4 regions of the Streptomyces sp. NPDC059917 genome follow, and region 2 is predicted to be linked to each of the others. Evidence: riboswitches for the same ligand, from Rfam matches in the RefSeq annotation. Region 2 holds a riboswitch; each other region holds the start of a gene.
The links. Region 2 has a riboswitch for cyclic di-AMP ahead of ACFWAR_RS08790 (transglycosylase family protein). Riboswitches for the same ligand answer to the same signal wherever they lie in the genome.

Region 1 (7,476 bases), on a different contig from region 2:
GTGCGCAGCTCGACCGCGCCGACGATCCGGTCGCCCTCCTTGAGGGTGATGACCTCCAGCTCGTCCTTGTTGGCCGGGTAGTCCGGCACGACCCGCTTGACCACGCCCTGTTCGGTGCCCAGCGCCAGGCCCTGCGAGGACTCGTCCAGCGAGGTCAGGCAGACCACGCTCTCGTCGGCCTCCAGCCCGGAGAGGAACTCCGCGACCGGGGCCCCGCCCGCCAGGTTCGGCGCCGCGTGCGTGTCCGGCAGCTGCGGCAGGTCGATCACCGAGAGCCGCAGCAGCCGCCCGGACGAGGTGACCACGCCCACGTCGGCCCGCGCGGTCGCCGCGACCTGCGAGACGATCAGGTCGTGCTTGGCCCGCGCCGCCCCGTCCTCGGCGACCGCGAGCGGCTCGCCGTTGGCGGTCCGGGCCAGCAGCCCGGTCGAGGACAGCAGTACCCGGCACGGGTCGTCCGCGACCTCCAGCGGAACCGCCGTGACCGCCGAGCCCGCCGACTCCAGCAGCACCGTGCGCCGCTCGGTGCCGAACTTCTTCGCGACCGCCGCCAGTTCGTTGGAGACCAGCTTGCGCAGCTCGGTGTCCGACTCCAGGATCCCGGTCAGCTCGTCGATCTCGCCGTTGAGGCGGTCCTGCTCGGTCTCCAGCTCCAGCCGGTCGAACTTGGTGAGCCGGCGCAGCGGGGTGTCCAGGATGTACTGCGTCTGGACCTCGCTCAGCGAGAACCGCTCGATCAGCCGGGCCTTGGCCTGCGCCGAGTTCTCGCTGTCGCGGATGAGCCGGATGACCTCGTCGATGTCGACGAGGGCCACCAACAGGCCCTCGACCAGGTGCAGCCGGTCGCGCCGCTTGGTGCGGCGGAACTCGCTGCGGCGGCGCACGACCTCGAAGCGGTGGTCGAGGTAGACCTCCAGCAGCTCCTTGAGGCCGAGGGTGAGCGGCTGACCGTCCACCAGCGCGACGTTGTTGATGCCGAAGGACTCCTCCATCGGCGTCAGCTTGTACAGCTGCTCCAGCACGGCCTCGGGGTGGAAGCCGTTCTTGATCTCGATGACCAGGCGCAGGCCGTGCGAGCGGTCCGTGAGGTCCTTCACGTCGGCGATGCCCTGGAGCTTCTTCGAGCCGACCAGGTCCTTGATCTTCGCGATGACCTTCTCGGGGCCGACCGAGAACGGCAGTTCCGTGACGACCAGGCCCTTGCGGCGGGCCGTCACGTTGTCCACGGAGACCGTCGCGCGGATCCGGAAGGTGCCGCGCCCGTTCTCGTAGGCGTCCTTGATGCCGGACAGGCCCACGATCCGGCCGCCGGTCGGCAGGTCCGGACCCGGGACGAAGCGCATCAGCGCCTCCAGGTCCGCCTCCGGGTAGCGGATCAGGTGCCGGGCGGCGGCGATGACCTCGCCCACGTTGTGCGGGGGCATGTTGGTGGCCATGCCCACCGCGATCCCGGACGCGCCGTTGACCAGCAGGTTCGGGTACGCGGCCGGCAGTACCGCCGGTTCGAGCTCCTGGCCGTCGTAGTTCGGGGTGAAGTCGACGGTGTCCTCGTCGATCGACTCCGTCATGAGCGAGGCGGCGTCGGCCATCTTCGACTCGGTGTACCGCATGGCGGCGGGCGGGTCGTCGTTGCCGAGGGAACCGAAGTTGCCGTGGCCGTCGACCAGCGGCAGGCGCATCGAGAAGGGCTGGGCCATGCGCACGAGGGCGTCGTAGATCGACGCGTCACCGTGCGGGTGGAGCTTGCCCATCACCTCGCCGACGACGCGGGCGCACTTCACGTACCCGCGATCGGGGCGCAGCCCCATCTCGTTCATCTGGTAGACGATGCGGCGGTGCACCGGCTTCATGCCGTCCCGGGCGTCGGGCAGGGCGCGGGAGTAGATCACCGAGTACGCGTACTCGAGGAAGGAGCCCTGCATTTCGTCGACGACGTCGATGTCGAGGATCTTCTCCTCGAAATCCTCCGGCGGCGGGGTCTTCGTGCTGCGGCGGGCCATCGCTGCGCGGCTCCTTAACCATGTGATGGGTGCTGTGTCTGACGCGGACCATTGTGGCCCGAGGCTCCGACAACGCCGACTCCGACCCAGGAGTGACCCGGGAACTTCTCCAGGGGCCGACGCGCTTGCATACAGTGACAGGTCTGACGGAATTCTCTACATCGCGATCGAAGGGACCACATGCCCATGGGTCACACGGCCACAGCTCAGGCCGGCTCCGGCGGCCTGACAGCGACCGAGCACCGCCTGGCCAACGGCCTGCGCGTGGTGCTCTCCGAGGACCACCTGACCCCGGTCGCCGCGGTCTGCCTCTGGTACGACGTCGGTTCGCGCCACGAAGTCAAGGGCCGCACCGGGCTGGCTCACCTCTTCGAGCACCTGATGTTCCAGGGTTCGAAGAGCGTGTCCGGCAACGGCCACTTCGAGCTGGTGCAGGGCGCGGGCGGTTCGCTCAACGGCACCACCAGCTTCGAGCGCACCAACTATTTCGAGACGATGCCGACCCACCAGCTGGAACTCGCGCTGTGGCTGGAGGCGGACCGGATGGGCTCGCTGCTGGCCGCCCTGGACGACGAGTCCATGGAGAACCAGCGCGACGTCGTCAAGAACGAGCGCCGCCAGCGCTACGACAACGTCCCCTACGGCACGGCGTTCGAGCGGCTGACCGCGCTCGCCTACCCCGAGGGCCACCCGTACCACCACACCCCGATCGGCTCGATGGCCGACCTGGACGCGGCCTCCCTGGAGGACGCGCGGACCTTCTTCCGCACCTACTACGCGCCCAACAACGCGGTGCTGTCGGTCGTCGGGGACATCGACCCCGAGCAGACGCTGGCCTGGGTCGAGAAGTACTTCGGCAGCATCCCCGCGCACGACGGCAAGCAGCCGCCGCGCGACGGCTCGCTGCCCGACACCATGGGCGGCCAGCTGCGCGAGGAGATCGTCGAGCAGGTCCCGGCCCGCGCGCTGATGGCCGCCTACCGCCTCCCGCACGACGGCACCCGCGACTGCGACGCGGCCGACGTGGCCCTGACCATCCTGGGCGGCGGCGAGTCCTCGCGGCTGCACAACCGCCTGGTCCGCCGCGACCAGAGCGCCGTGGCGGCCGGATTCGGCATGCTGCGCCTGGCCGGTGCCCCCTCGCTCGGCTGGCTGGACGTCAAGACCTCCGGCGGGGTCGAGGTGCCCGACATCGAGGCCGCCGTCGACGAGGAGCTCGCGCGGTTCGCCGCCGAGGGCCCGACGGCCGAGGAGATGGAGCGCGCGCAGGCCCAGCTGGAGCGCGAATGGCTGGACCGGCTGAGCACGGTGGCCGGCCGCGCCGACGAACTGTGCCGCTTCGCGGTGCTCTTCGGCGACCCGCAGCTGGCGCTCACCGCCGTCGGCCGCGTCCTCGACATCACCGCCGAGGAGGTGCAGGCCGTGGCCGCGGCCCGACTGCGCCCGGACAACCGCGCGGTGCTCGTCTACGAGCCGCTCGCGGCCGAGGACGCCGAGGAAGCCGCCGAGAACGACGAGACCGAAGGGGCGGAGCAGTGAGCGACACCGCAGCCGTCACGATGACCTTCCACCCCCAGCCGCAGCCCGGCGAGGCCAAGCCGTGGGCCTTCCCGGCCCCCGAGCGCGGCGCGCTGGCCACCGGCCTGACCGTGCTGCGGTGCCACCGGCCCGGCCAGCAGGTGGTGGCCGTCGAGATCAACCTCGCGGCCCCGCTGGACGCCGAACCGGCCGGCCTGGACGGCGTGGCCACCATCATGGCCCGCGCGCTCTCCGAGGGCACCGACAAGCACTCCGCCGAGGAGTTCGCGGCCGAGCTGGAGCGCTGCGGCGCCACCCTCGACGCGCACGCCGACCACCCGGGCATCCGGGTCTCCCTGGAGGTCCCGGCCTCCCGGCTGGCCAAGGCCCTGGCGCTGCTCGCCGAGGCGCTGCGCGCCCCCGCCTTCGCGGACAGCGAGGTCGACCGCCTGGTGCGCAACCGGCTCGACGAGATCCCGCACGAGCTGGCCAACCCGCAGCGCCGCGCCGCCAAGCAGCTCTCCCAGGAGCTGTTCCCGGCCACGCTGCGGATGTCCCGCCCGCGCCAGGGCACCGAGGAGACGGTGGCCCGGATCGACTCCGCGGCCGTGCGCGGCTTCTACGAGGCCCACGTGCGCCCGGCGACGGCCACCGCGGTGGTGGTCGGCGACCTGACCGGCATCGACCTGGACGCCGTCCTGGCCGACACCCTGGGCACCTGGACGGGCGGCACGGCCGAACCGCTCCCGGTGCCGGCGATCACCGCGGACGACACGGGCCGCGTGGTCATCGTGGACCGGCCGGGCGCGGTCCAGACGCAGCTGCTGATCGGGCGGATCGGCGCGGACCGGCACGACCGGGTCTGGGCGGCCCAGGTGCTCGGCACGTACTGCCTGGGCGGCACCCTGACCTCCCGTCTGGACAAGGTCCTGCGCGAGGAGAAGGGCTACACCTACGGCGTGCGCGCCTTCGGTCAGGTGCTGCGGTCCACCGCGGACGGCACCGGTGCCTCGATGCTCGCCATCAGCGGTTCGGTGGACACCCCGAACACGGGTCCGGCGCTGGACGACCTCTGGAAGGTGCTGCGCACCCTCGCGGAGGGCGGACTGACCGACGCCGAGCGCGACGTGGCGGTGCAGAACCTGGTGGGCGTGGCGCCGCTCAAGTTCGAGACGGCCGCGTCCGTCGCCGGCACCCTGGCCGACCAGGTCGAGCAGGAGCTGCCGGACGACTACCAGGCGCAGTTGTACGCGCGGCTGGCCGAGACGGGCACGGTGGAGGCCACCTCGGCCGTCGTCAACGCCTTCCCGGTGGACCGGCTCGTCACGGTGCTCGTCGGTGACGCCGCGCAGATCGAGGAGCCGGTGCGCGCACTCGGCATCGGCGACGTGAGCGTCGTCGCCAACTGAGGCCGAACGGGCCTTACAGGGCGAACGGGACGTGAACTGACGGCGTTCCGCAAGGGGTTTCGGTGGCTCGTCCACCGGAACCCCTTTTGTCCGTTTGGTGGAGAGGTTGCTTCTATGTCGCGTGATGTAGGTAACAATGGGGCTCGTGTGTTTGGTGATTGCCTGATGATCCGCCTAGCGTCGGCCGTGCTGTCCGTCAGTTGTCACAGCCGCACTCGCGGCACCGGACAGCGATCGCCGAGTCCCCGTCAGGCGCGAGCCTGGGGAGCCGGGGACCCACAGTCCCTGGGGTGAATCGGACCACCTCGCAAGAGGGGGCCCGTAGGAGACCTTCCTGCTCCGAACCCGTCAGCTAACCCGGTAGGCGAGAGGGAAGGAAAGGATCAACCTCTTCATGGCGTTCGGCAGCAGTCGTGCCTCCTCCGGCAAGCACCGTGGTTCCAGCCGTCTGAGCCGGAAGACCGCAGGCGTCGCCGGTATAGCCGCCCTCGCCGCCACCGGCGTCGCGGCCACCCTCGCTGCCCCGGCCTTCGCCGCGGACAACCACAGCAGCAGCGTTCCCCAGGACTCCGGCATGAAGGCCGTCGTCGTCGCCGACGACCTCTCCGGCGACATCGAGGCGCAGGCCGACGCCCAGCGCAACGCCGCCGACACGGCCGCCCTCAAGGCGCAGGCCGAGGCCGAGGCCAAGACGAAGGCCGCCGAGGCCCGTCGGATGGCCGAGGCGAAGGCCAAGGCCGAGCGCGAGGCCAAGGAGCGCGCGGACCGCGAAGAGGAGCGCAAGCGCCTCAACACCTTCGTGACGCCGATCGAGGGCTCCTACGTCAGCACCCAGTACGGTGCGGGCGGCAGCATGTGGTCCTCCGGCAGCCACACCGGCATCGACTTCCACGCGGGCGTGGGCAACGTCGTCCGCGCCGTGGGTGCGGGCGTCATCGTCGAGGCCGGCAACGGCGGCGCGTACGGCAACAACATCGTCATCAAGCACAACGACGGTACGTACACCCAGTACGCGCACCTCTCCAGCCTCAGCGTCTCGGCCGGCGAGCAGGTCACCGCCGGACAGCAGATCGGCCTCTCGGGCGACACCGGCAACGTCAGCGGCGCGCACCTGCACTTCGAGGCCCGCACCGGCCCGTCGTACGGCTCGGACATCAACCCGATCGCCTACCTGCGGGCCCGCGGCGTCGCGATCTGACCCCGCCCGCACAGCAGCTCCCCGAAGGCCCCGGCTCACCGAGCCGGGGCCTTCGTGTCGTGCGCGGAGCGCGTGACGGGGATCGTCCACCGGCCGCTCATTTCCATCCGTCCTCGGAAAATATCGCGTGTTGCAATAGAGTCGCGAAATGGAGTCTGCGGAAACGGCATTCGGTGGAGGTCCGGTCTTGCGAATTCCCGCGCACGCGGTATGTACGGCGATCCGCGACGACATCGTCTCCGGGGTCTTCGGCCCGGGCGCGCGGCTCACCGAGGAGCTGCTCGCCCGCCGCTACGGAGTCTCCCGCGTCCCCGTCCGCGAGGCCCTGCGCACCCTGGAGTCCGAGGGCTTCGTCACCACGCGCCGGCACGCGGGCGCCTGCGTCGCCGAGCCGACCGCGCAGGAGGCGGCCGACCTCCTGGAGGTCCGCACGCTGCTGGAGCCCCTCGCGGCGGCCCGGGCCGCCCGGCGGCGCAGCGAGGCGCACCTCAAGGTGCTGCGCGGGCTGGTCAGATTGGGCCAGGAACGGGCCAGGAGGGGCCAGGGGGAGGATCTGCGGGCGCTCGGGGGGTGGTTCCACGAGACGCTCACCCAGGCCTCCGACAGCCCCGGTCTGATCGCGCTGCTGACCCAGATGCGGCACAAGATCACCTGGATGTACGCCGTGGACGCCCCGGCGCGGCCCGTGGACTCCTGGGCGGAGCACGGCGCGATCGTGGACGCGGTGGCGCGCGGCGACGCGGAGCGGGCGCGCGCGCTCACCGCGGCGCACACCGGACGGGCGGCGGGAGCGCACCGGCTGCGCGTGAGGACTTCGCAACCTGCCGTAAACACGGCGAGCAGCCGGCTTTAACAATTCCCGTATAGGAAGGACGGGGGAGGATATTCCCGCGGTCGAATGCGGCCCGCTATTTCCGGTACGGAGAATTGCGCACCCCGCCGAAAAGCAGCGGAGCCGTGGCTCCCGGAATGCGGGGGCCACGGCTCCGCCGTGTGTGGTGCGTGGGGTCGGACCCGGGGGTCAGACGGTCTCGGGGAGCTCCTCGAGGCCCTCGGCGACCAGCTTCGCCAGGCGGTCGAGCGCGGCGTCCGCACCCTCGGCGTCGGACGCGAGGATGATCTCCTCGCCGCCCTGGGCGCCCAGGCCCAGAACCGCGAGCATGGACGCGGCGTTGACCGGGTTGCCGTCGGCCTTGGAGATCGTCACCGGGACGCCGGAAGCGGTCGTCGCCCGGACGAAGATCGAGGCGGGACGAGCGTGCAGGCCCTCGGCCCAGCCGACGTTGACGCGGCGCTCTGCCATGGTGATGCCCTTCAGGTTCTTACGGTTGTCTAGACCAGTCTCTCACGG
Region 2 (7,476 bases):
CGGCGTACGCGCGGTCCTGCCAGCGGGCCTTCTCGTCGCGCAGCTCGTCCAGCCGCTTGCGCGCCCGGTCGGCGGCCTGCTGCTGGTCCGAGATCTCCGAGCGCTGGGAGACGTACTGGCGCATCGGATAGGCGAGGGCGACGACCAGGGTACAGAGGACGAGCACCAGCAGCGCGGCCCGCCCGGTCAGTCGGCTGCGCCGGACCTGGCGCCGCGACTGCGAGCGGTACACGTGGGCCGCGGTCCGCTCGCCCAGCTGCTTGAGCCTGGTCGCGGTCGAGAAGGTGGAGAACCGATCACGGTTCCCGGCCATTGACTCCGCCTCCCCTGTACCCGCACACAGCAATACGTCCCCGCACACGGTACGGGACCGAGCGCGGGGACGTACGGAGGCTGTCGGGCCCCGCGGGGATGAACCCCGCGAGGACCCGTCCGGCAGCCCCTCCGGAAGGCGATCCGGAGGGGATCAGCCCTTGAAGCGCGGGAAGGCGGAGCGGCCCGCGTACACGGCGGCGTCGTCGAGGATCTCCTCGATGCGCAGCAGCTGGTTGTACTTGGCGACGCGGTCCGAGCGGGCCGGGGCGCCGGTCTTGATCTGACCGCAGTTCACGGCGACCGCGAGGTCGGCGATGGTGACGTCCTCGGTCTCGCCGGAACGGTGCGACATCATGCACTTGAAGCCGTTGCGCTGGGCCATCTCGACGGCGTCCAGGGTCTCGGTCAGCGAACCGATCTGGTTCACCTTCACGAGCAGGGCGTTGGCCGAGCCCTCTTCGATACCGCGGGCGAGGCGCTCCGGGTTGGTGACGAAGAGGTCGTCGCCGACGATCTGGACCTTGGCGCCCAGCTTGTCCGTGAGGACCTTCCAGCCGGCCCAGTCGTCCTCGTACAGCGGGTCCTCGATGGAGACCATCGGGTACGCGGAGACGAGCTCCTCGTAGTACTCGGTCATCTCGGCGGCCGAGCGGGACTGGCCCTCGAACTCGTACTTGCCGTCCTTGTAGAACTCGGACGCGGCGACGTCGAGCGCCAGCGCGATGTCCTTGCCCGGGACGTAGCCGGCCTGCTTGATGGCCTCGACGATGAGGTCGAGCGCGGCGCGGTTGGACTCCAGGTTCGGGGCGAAGCCGCCCTCGTCGCCCAGACCCGTGGAGAGGCCCTTGGTGTGCAGGACCTTCTTGAGGGTGTGGTAGACCTCGGCGCCCCAGCGCAGGGCCTCGGAGAAGGACTCGGCGCCGATCGGCGCGATCATGAACTCCTGGATGTCGACGTTGGAGTCGGCGTGCGACCCACCGTTGAGGATGTTCATCATCGGAACGGGCAGCAGGTGCGCGTTCGGGCCGCCGAGGTAGCGGAAGAGCGGGAGGTCCGAGGCCTCGGACGCGGCGTGGGCCACGGCCAGGGAGACGCCGAGGATCGCGTTGGCGCCCAGGGAGCCCTTGTTGTCGGTGCCGTCCAGGTCGAACATGGCCTGGTCGATCAGGCGCTGCTCGGTGGCGTCGTAGCCGACGAGCTCCGGGCCGATCTGCTCGATCACGGCGAGGACGGCCTTCTCGACGCCCTTGCCGAGGTAGCGGTTGGGGTCACCGTCACGAAGCTCGATGGCCTCGAATGCACCGGTGGAGGCGCCGGACGGAACTGCAGCACGGCCGGTGCTGCCGTCGTCGAGGCCAACCTCGACCTCGACCGTGGGATTGCCTCGGGAGTCCAGGATTTCCCGGGCTACGACGACGTCGATGGACGGCACGAGCATCTCCTTCTGGGATGTGACGCTGGGTGTGCGGTGGCGTGTCAGGCCGTGGGATGGCCTTGCCGCCTAGAGCCTAACCGGCTCCGGGCACTCGGCCAGCCGAGCAACCGCTCCGTGGGACGAAAAAGGGTCTGAATACCCCTCTTACAGGACATACGGAAGGGCCGGCGGACGGCCGAAGGATCGCCCCCGCCTGCACGAACGCCACCGCCCGGCGCGTGGGGGGAGACGCGCCGGGCGATGGCGAATTATGCGTACCGCGAAGTCCGCACGGCAGGGCCGCGCAGCGTCACAGCCGGTGTTACCGCAGGATTCAGCTGAGCTTCAGCTTCTGACCCGGGAAGATCAGGTCGGCGTCCGGCACGGTGTCCTTGTTCAGCTCGTGCAGCTTCTGCCAGCCGCCCTTGACGCCGTTCGCCTGGGCGATGGTGCCGAGGGTGTCACCGGACTTGATCTCGTAGGAGCCGGTGCCCGTCTTGGGGGCGGTCGACGGGGCGCTCTTGGTCGGGGCCGGGGTCTCGGCGCGCTCGGAGCGGGTGACCGGGGCCTCGGGGCGCTTGGTCTCCTGCTTCGACTCGCTCTTCGACTCGGTCTTCTTCTCGACCTTCTTCTCCGGCTTGTTCTGCTTGGGGGTCTCGGCCGAGCCGCCGTTGTAGGCGGAGTTCGACAGGCCCACGCCACAGGACGGCCACGCGCCCTTGCCCTGGCCCTTGAGGACCTTCTCGGCGATGGCTATCTGCTGCGCCTTGGTGGCCTGGTTCGCCTGCGGGGCGTACGCCTTGCCGCCGTACGCGGCCCACGTGGAGGACGAGAACTGCACGCCGCCGTAGTAGCCGTTGCCGGTGTTGATGGACCAGTTGCCGCCGGACTCGCACGCGGCGACGGCGTCCCACTGGGAGGCGGTCGCGGCGCTCGCGGCGCCGGCGGTCATCAGCGGAGCCGCCACGGCGACACCGGCGACACCGACGAGGGTGACGACACGGGTGGCCTTGGAGGCGCGACGGTGCTTGCCCTTGCCGGAAAGCAGCATGGTTTTCTCCTCACCGACGCCTGCGAAGTGAGCTGTCGGGTTCGGGCGGATGAGTTGCCCGGTCGCGCACCGAGGTGCGCGGCTTAACCCCAAGCCGGTTCCGTGACCATCTCTCAATGGCCGGTTCCGGCACTTACCTTGGTTCCCCCGCTCCTGCCTTCGGCGCTTGCGCGACGTGTTCCCTCCGTCCGCCGGCAGGATTCGGCGATGCGGTCGAAGGAGCCCGCGGTGGCGAGCGATTCAGAAGGTAGACAGGTCTCTCCCCGATGTTCAACGAGGGACATCGGGGAGAAACGGGCCCTACTTGCGCTCCCGGGAGGGGTGTTTGCCCAGGTGGGAGCGGGGTTTGGGGCAGTCACCGAGCAGGACACGCCAGTTGGACGGAAGAGATGCATGTCTCATTTGCACGAAAGGGACATACCTGGCGATCTTCGCGCCCGAAGTGCCCCTATTTATGGCTTAGATCGAGATTCTGCCCCGGGGTGATCAGGTCGGCGTCATGCCCGATGACCTGCTGATTGGCCTTGTAAAGGGCATTCCAGCCACCCTCGACCCCTTCGGCCTTCGCAATGTCCGTCAGATTGTCGCCGGCCTTCACCGTGTACGTCGGTTCGGACGCGGCGTCAGAGCCGACCGGCGCCTCCGCGGCGGGCGTTCCGCGGTGCTTTCCACCGGCTCCGGCCGTTTCGCCCTGCGGAACGGCGGCCGATCCGGACGGGGTCGTCGGCGTCGTGGAGGGCGTCGGGGCCGTGGGGAGCGCGGTGTTGGACGGGGACGTCGTCGGACCGGTGGGGACCGCCCCGCCGCCGGGCGCGGTCGGAGCGGGCGTGCCGGTGGACCCCGTCGGGGCGCCGGGGCCGCCGGAAACCGGAGCCGGGTCCGGCATGACGGGCAGTACGGAGGTCAGCGGGGACTGCGGCATCGCCGCGAAGTCACCGGGCGCGGGCGCGCCGGTGGCTCCGGGGATGTGCCCGGTGGAGGTCGGCGTGGCCGCCGGGGCCGGTGCGCCGGCGAGCGAGCCGGGCGCGGGGGACGCGGATCCCTCGGGTCGCACCGGGCTCGGCGCGACGGAACCGGAACGTCCGGGAACACCCGGGTCGACCGTGGCCGCCGGGCCGCCCCGGGTGAGACCGGAGGACTCCCCGCACAGCGGCCAGGCCGTCGGTCCCTGCGCGGCGAGCACCCGCTCGGCGATGGTGATCTGCTGCGAGCGGCTGGCCAGGTCGGGGCGCGCCGCGAACTCCAACCCGCCCGCGTTCTTCCACTGGTCCAGGGTCAGCTGGAGTCCGCCGTAGGACCCGCTGCCGAAGTCGGCGCTCCAGGTGCCGCCGCTCTCGCACTCGGCCACCGAGTCCCACGTGGTGGTCTCGGCCGCGCTCGCGCCGGAGGCGGCGAACAGCGGTAGGGCGAGTGCGGAGCCTGCGACTCCGGCGGTGACGACGAGTGCGGGGACCTGACGGGGGCGTCTGTGGCGGCCGTTCCCGGAACGCATGAGGGTGGACCTTTCGCGTGGCGGCGGGGGGCGACGCGAACCTAGCCCGGTTCGAACGCTTGTCACAAGTCGATGATGCGCAGATCACGTCAAGGTCACAGAGTTGACTGTGGGTCAGTTGTGGCGCCCGGGACGGGTCATTCCGCTTCCGGAACGTTTGGGGTTGTGAACCTGACGGGAAGCGTGCGCAGGCCACGCATGATCAGTCCGCCGCGCCAGCGCAGCTCCTCGGGGGGAACGGCCAGTTCCAGATCCGGCAGACGCGTCAGCAAAGTCGCGAGGGCCGTCTGACCCTCCAACCGGGCCAGCGGAGCGCCGATGCAGTAATGGATGCCGTGTCCGTATCCGAGGTGCTGGTTGTCGCTCCGCGAGAGGTCCAGGGCGTCCGGATCGTCGAACCGCGCGGGGTCGCGGTCGGCCGCCGCGAGCACGACGAGCACCGGATCCCCCGCCGGGATGTCCTGGCCGCCCAGGGTCAGCGGCCGGGTCGCGTAGCGCCACGTCGCCAGCTCCACGGGACCGTCGTAGCGCAGCAGCTCCTCGATCCCGGTCTCCAGCAGGGCGCGGTCCCCGGCGGCGAGGGATTCCTGGAGGAGCGCGCGCTGATCGGGGTTGCGGAACAGCGCGTAGGTGCCGTTGCCGATCAGGTTGATGGTGGTCTCGAACCCCGCGAAGAGCAGCACGAAGCACATGGCGGTGGCCTCGGCCTCGGTCAGGTGGTCCCCGTGGTCGCTCGCCCGGATCAGGTCCGAGATGAGGTCGTCGCCCAGATCGTCCCGCTTGCGGTGGATCAGCTCCCCGAGGTAGGCGCGGATCTTCTTCACGGAACGGGCGACCCCGCCGCGCGGCCCGCCGCCGTGCCGGATCATCATCCCGGCCCAGTCGCGGAAGTCGTCCTGGTCCTCGCGCGGTACGCCGAGCAGCTCGCAGATGGCGTAGATGGGGAGCGGGAAGGCGAACTCGTGGATGAGGTCGGCCTCCCCCTTCCGCGCGAAGGCGTCGATCAGGTGGTCGGTCAACTCCTGCACCCTGGGGGCGAACTCGGCGACCCTGCGCGGGGTGAACGCCTTCGACACCAGGCGGCGCAGCCGGGTGTGGTCCGGCGGGTCGATGTTCAGCAGGTGGGTCATCAGGCCCGCGCTGCGCTCTCCCGGGATGCCCGTCTTGCCGGGCTCGGCGTGGTGCACCGGGTTCTTGCTCAGCCGCTGGTCGGCGAGGGCCTGGCGGGCGTCCGCGTACCGGGTGACCAACCAGGCCTCGACCCCGCTGGGGAGCGTGGTGCGGTGCACGGGCGCGTGCTCGCGCAGCCAGGCGTAGGCCGGGTAGGGGTCGGTCGCGAACTCCCAGGTGAAGAGTTCGGGGCCGCCGACGGGGCAACCGCCCTCGGGGGCTGCGGCGGAGGGCTCGGCGGACGGCTCGGCGGGGGTCCGCGGGGGCTGCGCGGGGGTCTGCTGGTGCACCAGGCGACCGTACCCCGCCCCTCGCCGGTCATCCCATATGACTGGTTTTCCGCGGCTGGCCGTAGATCACCCTTCCCTTGACCCCGCCTTCGCGGCCACTCCTACTGTCGCTCTTGTGGATGTGAAGATCTTGAAGAGCAGCTTCGCCGTGGTGGAACGACGGGCCGAACACGCGGTCAAGTACTTCTACACCCACCTGTTCTGGCACAACCCCGACATCCGCGCGCTCTTCCCGACCGAGCCCCGGGACATGGAGCGCCAGCGCGACCGGCTCTTCGCCGCGCTCACCCACGTCATCTCGCACATCGACGACGAGGACCTCGTCCCCTATCTCCGCGACCTCGGCCGCGACCACCGCAAGTTCCTCGCGGGCCCCGAGCACTACGACGCCGTCGGCGCCAGCCTGCTCGCCGCGCTCGCCGAGGCCGGCGGCTCCGCCTGGACCCCGGTCGTCGAGAAGGCGTGGAGCGAGGCCTACCGGGCGATCGCCGACGTGATGCTCGCGGGCGCGGCCGCGAGCCAGGACCCGCCGTGGTGGGACGCCGAGGTGGTGCGGCACCTGCGCTACGGCGCGGACATCGGCGTGCTGACGCTGCGCCCGCACCTGCCGCTCCCCTATCTACCGGGCCAGTACGTCAGCGTGAGCAGCGCCCGGGTGCCGACGACCTGGCGCACCTACTCCCTCGGCAACGCGCCCCGCGCCGACCACACCCTCGACCTGCACGTCAGCCGGATCGAGGGCGGCCGCCTGAGCACCGCGCTGGTCCGCGACGTCGCGCCCGGCGAGGTGGTGCGGCTCGGCGCCGCGGGCGGCCGGGTCACCCTGCGCGCGGCGGAGCGGCCCGCCACCTTCATCGCGGCCGGGACCGGCTGGGCTCCCGTGCGCGCCATGCTGGAGGAGCTGATGGCGCGGGCCCGGCCGCCCGAGCACGACGTGCGGCTCTTCGTGGTCGCGCGCGACGGGGCGCACCTCTACGACCGGCCGCTGATCGACGCCCACGCCGCGCGGCACCGCTGGCTCGCCGTCACCTACATCACCCCGGCGCCGGGGCGCCCCCGCGTCGAGGCCACCGCGCGGCTCGCGACCGCGCTGGGCAACCGCGGGCTCTGGCCCGACCAGGACGTCTACCTGAGCGGGCCGCCGCGGTTCGTCACGGAGACCGCCGCGCTGCTGGCGGACCTCGGCGCGGCTCCGGGCCGGATCCTGCACGACGCGGTGCCGGCCGTCTCGGGCCCGGGCCACGAGCGGCCGATCGGTTTCGGCGAGTGGTTCCTGAACCGGCCCGACCCGCACTGGCACGATCCCGGCGGCCGGGCCCCGCTGCGCTGAGCGCTCAGCGCCCGGCGGCCGCGCGGTAGGCCGCCGCGGCGGGCACCAGGATCGCGTCCACCCCGGCGGGCGGCTTCTGCGCGCCGATCTTCTGGACCATGAGGATCACGTCGCCCTGGCGGACGAAGCCCGTCTCGCCGAGGTAGGGGTCGCCCGCGTCGGCCATCGTGGTCCTCGTCCGCACCACCAGGCCCTCGTCCCCGGATGCGGCCGTCGTCGCCGAGGACACCGTCGTCTCCCCCGAGCTGCCGTCGACGAACGTGTCCTTATAAGAAGGACAGCGCGCCACCGCGTCGCGCAGGGCGCTCATGACGGCCGCCGCCCCGCCGGGCGCGTACCGGTCGATCGACTCCTGCCCGAACCAGCCCTCCTCGATGGTGTCGGAGGTGCCGTCGACGGCGGGCACCTGCTCCA
Region 3 (7,476 bases), on a different contig from region 2:
GGCCGCATGGCGCGCAGCCGTGGACGCAAGGGACGGGAGCCGGGGCCGGAGCCGGTCAAGGCGCCTCCAGAGAGGAAGTGGGCGGGGCGGGTGGTACGTGCTACCACCATGCCAACGCGCACCGGCCCCGAAGGATTCCGCTTCCCGCCCGTCGGCCTCCTGTCCCCCGCCCGGCCCCGTCACAGCGGCAGGAGGTCCGGCCGCTTCGCCTCCATGTGGTCGCCGGAGGACTCGCCGCGCAGGCGTCGGCCGATCCACGGCACGAGGTACTCCCGCGCCCACTGGATGTTGTCCCGGGTCACCTCGGCCGAGCCGCGCGGCTGCTGCGGGGGCCACGGCTGGTCCGGGTCGGCGGGCACGTCCAGCCCCAGCACCTGGGCGGCGCGCAGCGCGACCCGGGTGTGGCCCTCGGGCGAGAGGTGCAGCCGGTCGTCGTCCCAGGCCCGCCGGTCCTGGACGGACTTCAGCGACCAGAGGTCGAGCACCGGGCACCCGTAGCGGTCGGCGATGGACCGCACGTGCGCCGAGTACGTCGCCACCTTGCCGCGGATGTGCTTGAGCACCGGCACGTCACGGGTGTCGAAGCCGGTGGTGATCATCACCTGGCCGACGGACCCGACGAGGTCGGCCAGGGCCGCCTCGAAGCGCTCCGCCACGTCATCGGGGTCGCTCCCGGGCCGGATGATGTCGTTGCCCCCGGCGCAGAAGGTGACCAGGTCGGGCGCCAGCTCCTTGGCCCGCGGCACCTGCTCCGCCACGATCTGGTCCAGGAGCTTGCCCCGCACGGCGAGGTTGGCGTACCGGAAGTCGTGCTCGTCGCGCTGATCGGCCAGGAGCACCGCGAGCCGGTCGGCCCAGCCGACGAAGATCTCCCCCGGGCCCGGGTCCCCCACGCCCTCGGTGAAGCTGTCGCCGATCGCCGCGTACGAGCCGTAGCCCTGGAATGCCGTCTTCATCGTCTTCGTCTTCGTCTTCGTCGTCTTCGTCGTCGTCTTCGTCGTCATCGCTGTCGTCGCTGCCACGAGAAGACATCCTTCACCCCAGGGCGTGACCTACGCCACCGTAGCCACCCCTTGACGGACCGTGATCTATACCACCCGGTAGGTAAGGAATAAGTGAGGCCTGCGCCAGGTACACATGTCAGGTACATGAAAGAGGGGCCGGGACCCCCCTCGGGTCCCGGCCCCTCCTCGTGCCGAACGGCTGTCGCCGGTCAGACGTTCACGCCCTTCGAGCGCAGGTAGGCCAGCGGGTCGACGTCCGTGCCGTAGCCGGCGCCCGTGCGGATCTCGAAGTGCAGGTGCGGACCGGTGACGTTGCCCGTGGCCCCGGACAGGCCGATGCTCTGGCCCGCGCCGACGCCCTGGCCGACCGACACCGACAGCTGGGACAGGTGGCCGTACTGCGAGTAGCGGCCGTCCGCGTGCCGGATGACGACCTCGTTGCCGTACGCGCCGCCCCAGCCCGCCGAGACCACGGTGCCCGCGCCCACGGCGCGGACGGTGGTGCCGGTGCCCACGGCGAAGTCGACACCGGTGTGGTGGCCGCTGGACCACATGCTGCCGCTCGCCCGGTACTGGGTGGTGATGGAGGCGGAGACCGGGGCGACGAAGCCGGAGGCCGAGGCGGTGCCCGCACCGGAGCCCTTGCCCGTACCGCTACCGGAGGCCCGCGCGGGCTTGCCGCTCGTACCCTCGTCGCTCGTACCCTCGTCGCCCGCGCTCTCGTCCGCCCCCGTGTCCGATCCCGCGTCCGCCGCCGGGGCGGACTCCTCGGCCGCGGTCGCGGCCGGGGCCTGCTCCCGCTGCTCGGCCGGAGCCGGCTCCCCCAGGGTCAGCTTCAACCCCGGGTGGATCAGCGAGGGGTCGGAGCCGACGGCCTCGCGGTTGTCCGCGTACACCTGCTGCCAGCCGCCGCTCAGGTGCCGCTCCGCGGCGATCTTCGAGAGGTAGTCGCCCGGGACCACGGTGTAGACCGAGGAGGTCCGCGGCGCGGCGACCGGCGCCTGGACCGGCGGCGCCTGGGTCGCAACGGCGGTGGCCGCGCCCGCCGTCGGGGCGGTCGAGGCCGCCCCGACGGTCGTGGCGTGCGCGCCAGTGGCACCCATCAGCGGCAGCGCGAGCGCCGCGCTCCCGGTGCCCGCGACGACGAGTCCGCGGGCTATCGGGCTGGACTTCGGGCGGCGGTGCTTTCCCTTTGCGGGCATGGCGAATTCCTCTCCGTCGCCTGCGAGGTGAGCTGTCGGGTTCGGACTGGAGATGTCCGGCCGTACGCGTACGGCTTCACCCCGAGCCGTCCGGAGGAAAAGATCCATTCCGGTGACGGCGGCTTACCTGGTTCCCCCGCTCCTGCCGGGCGTGTGGATCGTCGGGTGCGGTTTCGGATGGTGGCAGGATTAGGCGGTCCATCCGGGTCGACGCGAAAGGTATTCCGTCCGGCCCCCCGGAACAAGCCGCGAATTCCCCGCAGGAAAGGCCCGGGTGAGGGATCGACGGAATTCCGGTCACCCTCCGTCGAATCCGCCGCGGCAACGACCGTCCCCACAAGGGAATTCGACTTTCGTGATCACACACTCACGGTGACCGTATGATCCTGCTCACGGGGGCGATCCGATCTCCCCGTCCCTTATGGCAAGTTGCGCTCAACTAGTGTAATTCGGACATGCCGCGACGATACGGAGGAGTCCCCGTGACCCAGCAGATACCCCAGGCCCCGTCCACGGAGCCGCAGCTGACCGGAGTGCGCAACTTCCGTGACGTGGGCGGACTCCCGACCACGGACGGACGGAGGGTCAGAGCGGGACAGGTCTTCCGAAGCGGACATCTGGCACATGCCACCGAAACCGATACGGAATTCCTCGCCTCGCTCGGGCTCCACACCATCTTCGACTTCCGCAACGCCGCCGACCACGCGCTCGAAGGCCCGGACGTCGAGCTGCCCGGGGTGCGCAACGTCAACCTCCCGCTCTCCGACCCGGCGGACGGCACGGAGTTCTGGCGGATGGTGCGCGACGGCGACCTCGACCAGCTGCGCCAGGTCCTCGGCGAGGGCAAGGCCGCGCTGCGGATGGCCAACTCCTACCGGGAGATCGTCACGAACCGCACCGCGGAGCACCGCCAGGTCGTCCAGGCGCTCGTCCAGGACCAGGTGCCGGTGCTGATGCACTGCGCGGCCGGGAAGGACCGGGCCGGCCTGTCGATCGCCGTCACCCTGCTCGCGCTCGGCGTCGAGCGCGAGGCGATCGTGGCGGACTACCTGGAGTCGAACGCCCCGCACCGGCGCTACAAGGTGCGCCGCAGCAGCGAGTCCGCCGAGGCCCGCTCCCCCGAGGTGATGGAGCTGCTCGCCCCGCTCTTCGACGCGCGCGCCGAGTACCTGATCGCGGCCTTCGACACCCTGGAGGAGATCTGGGGCAGCCTCGACCGCTACCTCGCCGAGGGCCTCGGGCTCACGCCCGAGACCCTCGACCGGCTGCGCGACCAGTACCTCGAGTCACCGGCCTGACCGGCCGGGCCCGGCCGTCAGCGGTTCGCGACGGCCTGCTTGACCAGGGTCCTGCCGAAGTCCCACATCAAGGAGCCCCCGCCGTGGGCGTCGTCCATGACCTCCCGGAAGGCGCCCACGAAGCGGTCCACGTCCGCCTCGTCCACGATCAGCGGCGGGATCAGCTTGATCACCTCCAGGTGGTCGCCGGAGACCTGGGTCAGGATCCGGTGCTTCTGGAGCAGCGGCACGACGACCATCTGCGCGAAGAGCCCCTTGCGGGCCGCCTGGAGCATGGTCCACCGGCTGCGCAGCCCGAGCGAGGACGGGCGGCCGAACTCGATGCCGATCATCAGCCCCCGGCCGCGCACCTCGTGGAGCAGCTCGTACTCGTCCACCATCGCCGCGAGCCGCCCGCGCAGCAGGTCGCCCATGGCGCGGGCGTTCGCCACCACCGACTCGTCCTCCATGACGGAGAGCACCGCGAGCCCGGCCGCCATCGCCTGCGCGTTGGCACCGAAGCTGGCCGAGTGCACGAGCACCCGGTCCATGGACGAGTAGACCTTCTTGAAGATCCAGTCCTTGCCCAGGGTCGCCCCGACCGGCACGTAGCCGCCCGACAGCGCCTTGGCCACGCAGACCAGGTCCGGTTCCACCCCCGGCTCGTGCTGGTAGGCGTAGAACTCCCCGGTCCGGCCGAGGCCGGTCTGCACCTCGTCCGCGATGAGCAGCGCCTTGTGCCGGTGCAGCAGCTCCTGCGCGGCGCGCAGGAAGCCGGGCGGGGCCTGGAGGACCCCCTTGCCCTGGATCGGTTCGACGACGAAGGCGGCCACGTCACCGCGCGCCAGTTCGCGCTCCAGGGCCGCCAGATCCCCGAGCGCGATCTTCGTGTCGGGCAGCAGGGGCGCGAACCCGTCCCGGAAGCCCGCCTCCCCGTTCACCGACAGCGAGCCGGTGGTGAGCCCGTGGAAGGCGTGGTCGCAGTACAGGATCCTGGGCCGGCCCGTGGCGAAGCGGGCGAACTTGAGCGCGGTCTCCACGGCCTCGGTGCCGCTGTTGCCGAAGAAGACCCGGTCCAGGTGGGGGCTGTGGGCCAGCAGCTTCTCCGCCAGCAGCCCGGGCAGCGGCGGGCAGTCGAAGCGGGTGAGATCGGCGAGCTGCGCGTCGAGCACGTCGTGCAGCGCCCGCCGGACGACGGGGTGGTGGCGGCCCAGCCCCATCACGCCGAAGCCCGCCAGCATGTCGAGGTAGTCGTTGCCCTCGGCGTCCCAGAAGTGGGCGCCCTCGGCCCGCTCGTACACCTTGTCGAAGCCGATGGTGTGGAGCATCCGCGGCAGCTGGTGGTTGAGGTGGCGCGCGTGCAGTTCGTAGCGCTCGCCGCCCCGCTCGGCCAGCAGGGAGCCCAGGTCGAACTCCTTGCCCGGGCCCCCCGTGGCCGCCGTCACGGCCGCTTCTCCCGGTTGCCCCCCACCGTCTCCCGGGCCGCCCGCAGCGATTCCTTCAGCGAGCCCATGGTGGCGAGGACGGCGGTCGGTTCGTACCCGCAGTGCGCCATGCAATTCGCGCAGCGCGGGTCCTTTCCGCGGCCGTACTTGCTCCAGTCGGTGTCCTCGATCAGTTCCCGGTACGTCGGCACGTACCCGTCGCTCATCAGATAGCAGGGGCGCTGCCAGCCGAAGAGCGAGTAGTTGGGAATGGCCCACGCGGTGCAGGGGAAATCGGCCTTGCCTTCCAGGAAGTCCAGGAAGAGCGGCGAGTGGTTCAACCGCCAGCGGGCGCGGTTGCCGCCCGAGAACGCCTTGCGGAAGAGTTCCCGGGTCTGTTCCACGCCCAGGAAGTGCTCCTGGTCGGGGGCCTTTTCGTAGGCGTAGGCGGGCGAGATCATCATCTCGTCGACCTGGAGGTCGTCATTGAGGTAGTTGAGCACCTCGATGATGGTCTGCGGGGTGTCGGTGTTGAAGAAGGTGGAGTTCGTGGTCACCCGGAACCCGCGCCTCTTCGCCTCCTTGATGGCCTCGACCGCCTCGTCGAAGACCCCTTCCTTCGCGACGGATTCGTCGTGCCGTTCGCGCAGGCCGTCGATGTGGACGGCGAACGCGAAGTAGGGCGAGGGGGTGAACTTCGCCATCTTCTTGCGGAGCAGCATCGCGTTGGTGCAGAGGAACACGTACTTCCGCTTCGCCACCAACTGGCGCACGATCTCGTGGATCTGCGGGTGCATCAAGGGCTCGCCGCCCGCGATCGACACCATGGGGGCGCCGGACTCCAGTACGGCGCCGACCGCCTGGGCCACCGGCATGCGCTGCTTGAGCACCCCGGCCGGGTGCTGGATCTTCCCGCACCCCTCGCAGGCCAGGTTGCAGGCGTAGAGCGGCTCCAGCTCGACGATCAGCGGGAACTTCTCCCGCTTGCGGAGCTTCTGTTCGATGAGATACGTCCCGACCCTGATGGACTGTCGCAACGGCATGGCCATCTGGCTCACCTCCTGGGGAGCAGCGAAGAACGGTGCCATTCATAAAATGCGGGCAGTACGGCACGCAATACACGGAAAGCCGATATTCCACCGCGTACGGTGCCGATTCGGACCAGCTCATGCTCCGGAGCGTCCACGATCACCCGGACGGCGGCAACCGGGCGCGGCCCGGTGACGTCGCCGGTGTGGGCGGCGGTCCAGAGGGTGGCAGCCGATTCCATGTCGACCGCGATGGCGCCGGTGGCGCGCAGGTGGGCGCGCTCCTGGCCGCGGACGACGTGGTCGGAGCCGATCAGGGGGCCGGTGTGGACGGTCCGGCCGGGTGCCGCCCGGGCGAGCGCCTCGGCGAGGCGCTCGGTGGCGACGCATGCGACGGCTCCGCGCGGGTCCCGGGTCTCCTCGGCGACCACCAGGTCGCCGGGGTGCATGCCGGGGACGAGCCCGGCGCAGAAGCCGGTGGCGAGGACCGCCGCCCCGCGCATCCGGGGTGCCTCCAGCGAGCGGGCCACGGCCCGCTCGGCGGCGCGCGGCCCCATGCCGCTGCGCAGGACGGCGTACCCGCCGGGCGCGCCGCGGTGGCGGCCGCTGCGCAGGGCCAGCTCCTCGATGCGCAGGGCGCAGGCGATCAGGAGGGGGGCCCGCGGTCCGGTCTCGGGCCCGACGGCCCGGGCCGCGGTCATCGGGGTTCCCCGTCCGCGACGGCCGGGGCCGTGGCCGCCCCGCCCCCCGCGCGGGCGGCCGCGCCGTCGGCGAAGGGCTCGCCGTACAGGTAGCGGCCGAGTGCGGTCAGGGGGAACACCTGCCGGTAGAGGTGGTAGTTGATGGAGAAGTCCCAGGGGAAGCCGGTGCCGGTGAAGTAGGGCTCGTCCCAGGAGCCGTCGGCCCGCTGGGTCTCCACCAGGTAGGCGATCCCGCGCCGCACGGCCCCGGTCTCGCGCTCCCCGGCCGAGAGCAGGGCCATCAGCGCCCACGCGGTCTGCGAGGCGGTGGAGGCGCCGCGCCCCGCCCAGGAGGGGTCCTGGTAGGAGCGCTGGTCCTCGCCCCAGCCCCCGTCCTCGTTCTGTACGGTCTCCAGCCAGGCCACCGCGCGCCGGATCGCGGGATGGCCGAGCGGGGTCCCGGCGGCGGTGAGCGCGGGGACCACCGACCCCGTGCCGTAGACGTAGTTGGTGCCCCAGCGGCCGAACCAGGCCCCGCCGGGCTCCTGTTCGGCGAGCAACCAGTCGATGCCGCGCCGGGTGCGGGGATCGCCCGACCTGCCCTCGACGGCGAGCATCTCCACGACGTGGGCGGTGACGTCGGCCGAGGGCGGGTCGATGACCTCGCCGAAGTCGCAGAAGGGCAGCCGGTTGGGCAGCACGCTGGTGTTGTCGGCGTCGAAGGCGCCCCAGGCCCCGTTGCGGGACTGCATGCCGAGGTTCCAGGACACCCCGCGGGCCACGGCCGCCTCCAGCCGCGCGGGGTCCGGGTGGCGGATCCGACGCAGGGCGAGCACGACCTCGGCGGTGTCGTCGATGTCG
Region 4 (7,476 bases), on a different contig from region 2:
GGCGGCGGCGGCCGAGGCGGCCGGGTCGACCTTGGTGCACTGTCCGGCGGCGACCAGGGTCTTCTCGGCGAAGGCGCCGATGCCCAGGGCCGGGGAGAGCGGGGTGCCGTCCTCCAGGGTCATGGACTGGGTCGCGTTGTGCGTGTCGAAGCAGTACCACGGACGTCCGCGCTTGCAGGCGCGACAACGCCCGCACACGGCGCGCCAGTTGAGGATGACGAAGTCGCCGGGCGCGACGCCGGTGACGTCGGGGCCGACGGACTCGACCACACCCGCCGCCTCGTGGCCGAGGAGGAAGGGGAACTCGTCGTTGATGCCGCCCTCGCGGTAGTGCAGGTCGGTGTGGCAGACCCCGCAGGCCTGGACCTGGACGAGTACCTCGCCGGGTCCCGGGTCGGGCACGAGGATCGTCGTCGTCTCCACCGGTGCGCCCTTGCTCCGTGCGATGACCCCTCGTACGCGATGCGTCACGTCGTACCCCGTTCTCGTGTGATGCGTGCCGTACCGCGAACGTACACGGCGGGGCGTGCGCGGATGGACCGGTGCGGGAGTTGTGTCACGTTTCCGGCCGTGACGGCGGCGGTGGCGGCGGCGCGAGTTCCGGCGGTACGGCCTCGCGCAGGGCGGCGGCGAAGGCGGCCACGGCGGGGTGGGCCGCGGCCCCGCTGCGGAAGGCGATCTTCGTGCGCCGCTCCATCGGCAGCCGGGTGAGGCGGACCCCGGGCACGCTCGGCGCCCCGCCCGGCGCGGCGGGACCGGCCACGCCGAGCTGCGGTACGACGGCCACCCCCTGGCCCGCCGCGACCAGGGCGAGCACGGTCGCGAACTCGTCCACGCGGTGGCGCTCCCGGGGGGTGAACCCGGCGGCCTGGCAGGCGCGCACGGTCATGGCGTGGCAGAGGGTTCCCGGGGTCGCGGTGATCCAGGGCGCGTCGCGGTGGGCGCGCAGCGCGAGGCCCTGGCCGAGGGCGAGGTCGGGGGCCGCGGAGCCGGGCGGCGGGGTCGGCTCCGCGAGGTACATCGCCTCCCGGCACAGCGGCTCGGTCTCCAGACCCGGTTCCACGGGCGCGGGCACGAAGTCGTACTCGTGGACCAGCGCCACGTCCAGGTCACCGGCCCGCAGGGCGTGCGCGACGGCGGCGGGGTCGGTTTCGGACACCATCGCCTCCAGGGCCGGATGGCGCCGGGCGAGGGCGACCAGCGCGGCGGGGACGATGGCCCGGGTCGCGGTCGGGAAGGCGCCGACGCGCAGCGCTCCCGCGAGCCCGTCGCGGGCCTCGGCGAGGTCCGCCTCGGCCCGTTCCAGGCGCTCCAGCACCGCTTCCGCGTGCCCGACCAGGTGCTGCCCGGCGGGGGTGAGCCGGACGCGGCGGCCGGTGCGCTCCAGGAGCGGCAGGCCCGCTTCGCGCTCGAGGACGGAGAGCTGTTGGGAGACGGCGGACGGACTGAAGGCCAGGGCCTCGGCGACGGCGGCGATGGTGCCGCGGCGGGCGAGTTCGCGCAGCAGGCGCAGACGGCGTACATCGAGCATCGGCTCAGCTTACGGGTCAGGACGGAAATGCGAACTGGACCCGGGGCTCGGTGGCGGGCCACCCTCGGTCCATGGCGCAGAACACCACACAGGACACGGCCCGGAGCGACACCTCGACGCTCCCCGCCCTCCCCCCTTCCTCCCCGCTCCCCGGGCTCCACGCACTGGCGGGACTGCACGTCCCGCTCGTCACCCCCTTCGACGCGTCGGGCGCGGTCGCCCTGGACGCCCTGGAGTCGCTCGCCCACGAGGTGCTCTCGGCGGGCGCCACCGGCCTCTCCCCCCTCGGAACGACCGGCGAGGCCGCCTCCCTCGACGCGGCGGAGCGGGACGCGGTGACCGAGGTGTGCGCACGGGTCTGCCGCGAGCGCGGGGCGTTCCTGAGCGTGGGCGCGGGGGGCAGCAGCACGCGGGCGAGCGAGGTCGCGCTGGCGGGGCTGCGGCGGTGGCCCGAGGTGGGGGCCGCGGTGGTGCCCGTGCCGTCCTTCGTGCGGCCCTCGGCGGCGGGGGTGCTGGCGCACTTCGAGCGGCTCGCGGAGGTCGCGCCCGTACCGCTGATCGTCTACCACATCCCCTACCGGACCGGTCAGCCGCTGGACGCCGGGGCGCTGCGGGCCCTCGGGGCGCTGCCCGGGGTCGCGGGGGTCAAGTACGCGGCGGGCGGCATCGACCAGGACGCGGTGGAGCTGCTGGGCGACCTGCCGGACGGGTTCACGGTCCTGGCGGGCGACGACGCCTTCGCCTCGCCCCTGCTCGCCCTCGGGGCGGGCGGCGCGATCCTGGCCTCGGCACATCTGGCCACGGAGCGGTTCGCCGCGCTCGTGCGGGCCTGGCGCTCCGCGGACGTGTCCGGCGCGCGGGCACTGGGGCACGCGCTGGCCCGGCTGTCGGTGGCCGTGTTCGCCGAGCCGAATCCGGTGGTCCTCAAGGGGGTGCTGCACGCGCAGGGACGCATTCCGACCCCTGACGTGCGGCTGCCGCTGCTGCCCGCCGGAGCCGCCTCGGTGCGGGAGACGCTGCGCAGGCTGGAGGAGCTGGAAGGGCTGGAGGGCTGACGGAGCCGGAGGGGCGGGGACGGAGCCGGAGGGGCGGGCGAAGCCGGAGGGGCGGGGGGACCGCGCCGCGCGGGCGGGCGCGCACCCTCGCAAGAAATCCCCAAGAAGCATGAATGGGCGATTTGCACCTGAATGCCGTACGGGCCGCTCGCCGGTGACGTCAGTCACGCGGGAGCGGCCGCCGCGGCCCCCGCCGCGGGGGTAGCGGAAGGCCGGATTCCGGGCGCCGCAATGAATTGCGGGATTTCCCGCCCCGCCCGGCCCGGATCAATTTCCCGGCCGCTTCCGATATACCGATCACTGCGCGGAATTCAAGCCCTTGTTCCACTCCTCTTCCCTCCTCTACGGTCACCGCAATCCGGGTGGAACGCCGAATCCTGCCGCTACCCGGGAACCCATCCCACTCACGTACGGCAGGAGCGGGGGAACCAGGTAGGCCGCTGGTCCGGACGCACGTTCCGGCCCGGCTCGGGGTGAAGTCGCACCACTGACACGCACGTCCTCGTCATGCTTCGGGCATGACCGCGGACGCGCCGCGTCATGGTGCGGCCGGACAGCTCCCGTCCGAACCCGACAGCTCACCTCGCAGGCGACGGAGAGGAATTCGCCATGTCCGCATCGGGCAAGCACCGCCGTCCCAAGACCAGCCCCCTCGCCCGCCTGCTCGCCGTCGCGGGCACCGGCGGCATGGCCCTCGCCCTCCCCCTGATCAGCGCCTCCGGCGCCGAAGCCGCACAGCCGGCCGCCGCCGCGACCGCGGCCCCCGCGGTCGCGGCATCCGTCGCCGCCACCGCTCCCGCGATCACCGTGCGGGCCGCGGCGGCCACCACCTATTCCGTGGTCGCGGGCGACACCCTTTCCACGATCGCCCAATCGCATTCCGTCAGCGGCGGCTGGAAGAAGCTCTACGCGGACAACCGCGCGGCGATCGGCGACGACCCGTCGGTGATCCGGCCGGGAACCCGGCTGACGCTCGGCGGCGCGGCGAAGGCGGCTCCCGCCAAGGCGGGTTCGGCGACCGCGACGACCCTGGCGGCCGGGCGGGACGCGGGGGCCGCACCCGCGCGGGCCGACCGATCCGTGCGGTCCACGACCCTGTACGCCAACAACCTCGACGGCTGGATCCGCCAGTCGCTGGACATCATGGCCCAGCACGGAATTCCCGGCACCTACGACGGAATTCGCCGCAACGTCCTGCGCGAGTCCTCGGGTAATCCCCTCGCCATCAACAACTGGGACTCCAACGCGGCGGCGGGCATCCCCTCGAAGGGCCTCCTCCAGGTCATCGACCCCACCTTCCGGGCGTACCACGTGCCCGGTACCGCGACCGACTCCTACGACCCGGTCGCGAACATCACCGCCGCCTGCAACTACGCCGCCGACCGCTACGGTTCGATCGACAACGTGAACGGCGCCTACTGAGCGGACCAGGACGCGGCCACCAACGACCGCTGCGCGGCGTGCAGATGGGTGGCCGCGGCCAGCCAGGCCCACGCGTAGCGGTCGGCGCCGGGATCGACGAGACGACCGAAGACGTCCCGGGGCCGCCGGTCGGCCTCGGCGCTCAACGCGGCGGCCAACTCCTCGGCCCCCGCGAAACCGGCCCGGCGCAGCGGCCCCCGGCCGCCGTTCGGCGCGAACTCACCGCGCGCCGCCTCCGCCACCGCCCGGCGGCCCCCCGCGACCCCGGATTCCAACAGCCGCCGCACCCGCCACAGCGGTGACCCGCCCAGCGCGTCCGGTACCGGCTCCCGGTCCCGTACGTCGGCCGGTTCGGGCGCGTCGGCCGCCGCCGGGAGGTGGGACCCCTGGAGCAGGTCGTAGCCGAGGTCGGCCCGGCCCAGCCACTGCGGCGGCAGCCGCAGGGTGTACGCCGACCCGGGCACCGGACCGACGGCCAGCGGTCGCAGGGTCGCGCTCCGGTCCGGGTCGGGGCGGCCGAGCACGCGCAGCGCCAGCCCGGGGCGCTCGGCCAGGCGGCGCAGGTTCGCGGTGTGCGCCAGGTCCGGATGCGGGTGGGCGGGGACCAGGGCGATCAGCGGTGCGCCGGGACGTACCGCGCCGTCGCGGGCCAACTCGCGGACCAGCAGCCGGTCTCCGGCCGCGGCCACCACCAGTACGTCGCATCCGAGCAGGCCCGGGTCGGCGGCCGGGTCGGCCAGGGCCCGCGCCACGGCCTCGGCCGCCGGGCGGGCGAAGAGCGCGGCGGCCGGTCCCTCGCTCCAGTCGATCCCGCGCAGCGGCGTCGCGCGTACGCCCCGGCCCGACCCGAGGCGGCCGTCGGCGGACACGGTCGCCCCGACCACGTGCAGTGCGCCCCGCGCCAGACCGGCGTGATCGAGGACGGCGCCGCCGAGGGCCACGGAGGCGCTCGCGGCGCCCCGGGCCCGGCCGATCCCACCGGGGCGGACGTCGGCGAGGGTGAACCCGTCGCCCTCGGCGTCGACGAGGTGCGTGACCACTCCCGCGTGTCCGGTGGCCGAGAGCACCGGCTCCCGGCACAGGCCGTACACGCGCAGGCTGCCGCCGGACCGGTAGGTGCGCCGGGAGCCGCCGGGGGACGGGAGCGCGGCGGAGTGCAACAGCTCGCGGAAGGCCCCCGTCAGCTCGGTCAGCCGCTGGGCGGCGCTGCGGTCGCGGGCGGCGCGCAGCCCGCGGACCACCCGGAGGGCGGCCGCCTCGGCGTGCGGCAGGCCCGCCAGGCGCGCGGTGTGTGCGGCCCGCAGCAGCTCGGCCTGGACGACGGCGCCGCCCGCGGGCACTCCCGCCGCCAGCGCGGCGGCGGCCGCCTCCCACAGGGCCGCGGCGGCGGCCACCTGCTCCGGGGACGGGGCCAGGGACGGGGCCGGGGACGGCGCCGGGCCGTCGGTCGTGGGCCCGGGCCCCGCTTCCGGCTCGGCGGGAGCGGCGGGCGTCCGGCCGCGGGCGGGCTCCGGGTCGGATGCCTGCTCGGCCGCAGGGTCGGCCGCAGGTGGCTCGGCGAGCGGGGACACCGCGAGGGCGGCGGTGCGGTGGAGGCAGCGGGGGCTCAGGAGGCAGCTGCAGACGGCCTGGTCGGGGGCGGTGATCGCACCCGAGGGGCCGGGCCTCAGGGTGACCTGGGCGTCCTCGCCGAAGCGGTAGGTGACCTCCCCGTCGGCCGCCACGACGGCCGGTGGATCGCCCGCCGCGCAGGCCTCGATGGTGGCGTCGAGCCTCTTGCGCAGCCGCGCGGAGAGCCCGCCGACGGCCTCGGCCAACAGCTCCGGAGCCACCGGGGGGAGCGCGGCCGCGGGAACGTTCGGGGATGCGGGTGCGGGTACGGGTACGGGAATCACGCGCGCTCTCCACGGAGGCGGTCGCCGACCCAGCGGGCCAGGGCGAGGGGGCTGAGGGCGGCCACCGGCATTCCGGCGGCGACGAGTTGCTGCGCGACCGGGACGCTGTAGCGGGGCGCACCGGTGTCGTCGAGGGCGGCGCAGCCCAGCAGTCGGGCCCCCGAGTCGGCCAGTGCGCGGACCTCGCCCAGCAGCCCGCCGAGCGCGTGGCCCTCCTCGAAGTCGCTGACCACGACGACCAGTGTCCGGCTCGGCACCGTGATCAGGGACCGCGCGTGCGCCAGCCCGGCCGCGATGTGCGTACCGCCGCCGACCCGTACTTCGAGCAGCAGGGACAGGGGGTCCTCGACCCGGCCCGTGAGGTCGACCACTTCCGTGGAGAAGGCCAGGAAGTGGGTCGAGAGGGTGGGGACCCCCGCCAGGACCGCGGCGGTCAGCGCGGACCACACGACGGAGGCCTCCATGGAGCCGGAGACGTCGACGACGAGGATCAGCCGCCAGTCGGCCTCGCGGCTCACCCGGGTGCTGAACACCGGTCGCCGCGGCACGACGACCAGGCGGCCGTCCTGCGTCCGGCGGGTGTGCTCGAGGTTGGCCCGCAGGGTCCGGGGCAGGTCGAGCACTCCGCCGGGGCGGCGGGTGGGGCGCGGGGTGGACAGCCCCGAGAGGGCGGGGCGCAGCCGGGTGGCCAGCTCCCGGCGCAGTTCGTCGACCAGTCGCTTGACCAGGGGTCGCAGCCGGGCGAGTTGCTGCTCGGGCAGTCCTCCGGCGAGGGAGAGCACCGAGGCGAGCAGTTCCACGGAGGGGCGTACGGAGGCGGGGTCGAGCTGGGTCAGTACGTCGGTGCGGCCCGCTCCGGCGGCCTCGGCGAGCACTTCCTCCCGTACGTCGGCCCCGAACAGGGCTTCCAGTTCCTCGGCCCACTCGCGGACCGTGGGGAAGGACGCCTCCCGGCCACCGCCGCAGCCGCCTCCGTCGAGGTCGCCCGCGCCCTCGCCCCGCCCGGCGCCGTACAGCTCGTCCAGGGCGTACGCGTAGCGGCGGGCGCCCGCGGAGAGCCGGTCCCGGTGGCGCCCGAGCAGCAGCCGCCACCGGTCCTCCGGGGCGATCCGCCGCGGGACCTCGGTCGGCGGTCCGGGGGTCGGTGCGGCGGGCCCGACCGGTGCGAGGGGTGCGGCCGGTACTTCGGGGGCCGCGGGCGGGAGCGCGGAGGCCGCGGGGAGCGGGAGGGACCGCAGGGCCGCGAGCCCCGCTGCGTCCGCCGCGGCCCAGAGCGCCAGGACGGCGGCCGGCGCGTCCAGGGAGAGGTCGATCCGGTCGCCGAGCCGTCGCGCGACGGTGTCCAGGAGCCGGTCCCGGGCCGCCGGGGCGAGGGCGTCGAACCCGCCGCGCAGGGCCGGGAGCCGGTCCAGGAACTCCTGGTCGGTGAGGTGGTCGACGCGGTCCAGGACCGGGGAGAGCGCATCCGCGGAGGCGTCGAGGAGCGGCCCGGCGGCGGTGAACAGGCCCGCCAGTCGGCGGGTCAGCGTGCGGCGGCCCTCGGCGGCGGTGGCGCCGTCGATCCACCCGGCCG

Region 1: it holds a riboswitch for cyclic di-AMP, as region 2 does, so the genes downstream of both, ACFWAR_RS18265 (M23 family metallopeptidase) here and ACFWAR_RS08790 (transglycosylase family protein) in region 2, are expected to answer to the same signal.
Region 3: it holds a riboswitch for cyclic di-AMP, as region 2 does, so the genes downstream of both, ACFWAR_RS01390 (peptidoglycan DD-metalloendopeptidase family protein) here and ACFWAR_RS08790 (transglycosylase family protein) in region 2, are expected to answer to the same signal.
Region 4: it holds a riboswitch for cyclic di-AMP, as region 2 does, so the genes downstream of both, ACFWAR_RS36135 (transglycosylase SLT domain-containing protein) here and ACFWAR_RS08790 (transglycosylase family protein) in region 2, are expected to answer to the same signal.

The regions. Positions count from the first base shown of each region.
Region 1 covers NZ_JBHWLC010000028.1:64,520-71,995, forward strand. The annotation lists gene ACFWAR_RS18250 (DNA topoisomerase (ATP-hydrolyzing) subunit A) at 1-2,000, opposite strand, end outside; gene ACFWAR_RS18255 (M16 family metallopeptidase) at 2,187-3,539, shown strand; gene ACFWAR_RS18260 (M16 family metallopeptidase) at 3,560-4,927, shown strand; cyclic di-AMP (ydaO/yuaA leader) riboswitch at 5,153-5,309, shown strand; gene ACFWAR_RS18265 (M23 family metallopeptidase) at 5,322-6,125, shown strand; gene ACFWAR_RS18270 (GntR family transcriptional regulator) at 6,313-6,978, shown strand; gene ACFWAR_RS18275 (HPr family phosphocarrier protein) at 7,147-7,428, opposite strand.
Region 2 covers NZ_JBHWLC010000010.1:74,250-81,725, reverse strand. The annotation lists gene ACFWAR_RS08800 (septum formation initiator family protein) at 1-313, opposite strand, end outside; gene eno (phosphopyruvate hydratase) at 467-1,753, opposite strand; gene ACFWAR_RS08790 (transglycosylase family protein) at 2,064-2,780, opposite strand; cyclic di-AMP (ydaO/yuaA leader) riboswitch at 2,783-2,955, opposite strand; gene ACFWAR_RS08785 (transglycosylase family protein) at 3,229-4,272, opposite strand; gene ACFWAR_RS08780 (cytochrome P450) at 4,410-5,732, opposite strand; gene ACFWAR_RS08775 (globin domain-containing protein) at 5,854-7,062, shown strand; gene ACFWAR_RS08770 (hypothetical protein) at 7,067-7,476, opposite strand, start outside.
Region 3 covers NZ_JBHWLC010000002.1:36,536-44,011, forward strand. The annotation lists gene ACFWAR_RS01380 (MBL fold metallo-hydrolase) at 1-8, opposite strand, end outside; gene ACFWAR_RS01385 (SGNH/GDSL hydrolase family protein) at 180-956, opposite strand; gene ACFWAR_RS01390 (peptidoglycan DD-metalloendopeptidase family protein) at 1,214-2,206, opposite strand; cyclic di-AMP (ydaO/yuaA leader) riboswitch at 2,211-2,380, opposite strand; gene ACFWAR_RS01395 (tyrosine-protein phosphatase) at 2,689-3,504, shown strand; gene ACFWAR_RS01400 (aspartate aminotransferase family protein) at 3,522-4,928, opposite strand; gene hpnH (adenosyl-hopene transferase HpnH) at 4,925-5,956, opposite strand; gene ACFWAR_RS01410 (1-hydroxy-2-methyl-2-butenyl 4-diphosphate reductase) at 5,962-6,636, opposite strand; gene shc (squalene--hopene cyclase) at 6,633-7,476, opposite strand, start outside.
Region 4 covers NZ_JBHWLC010000110.1:712-8,187, forward strand. The annotation lists gene ACFWAR_RS36120 (S-(hydroxymethyl)mycothiol dehydrogenase) at 1-471, opposite strand, end outside; gene ACFWAR_RS36125 (LysR substrate-binding domain-containing protein) at 557-1,531, opposite strand; gene ACFWAR_RS36130 (dihydrodipicolinate synthase family protein) at 1,603-2,586, shown strand; cyclic di-AMP (ydaO/yuaA leader) riboswitch at 2,945-3,191, shown strand; gene ACFWAR_RS36135 (transglycosylase SLT domain-containing protein) at 3,196-4,008, shown strand; gene ACFWAR_RS36140 (hypothetical protein) at 4,002-5,903, opposite strand; gene ACFWAR_RS36145 (DUF5682 family protein) at 5,900-7,476, opposite strand, start outside.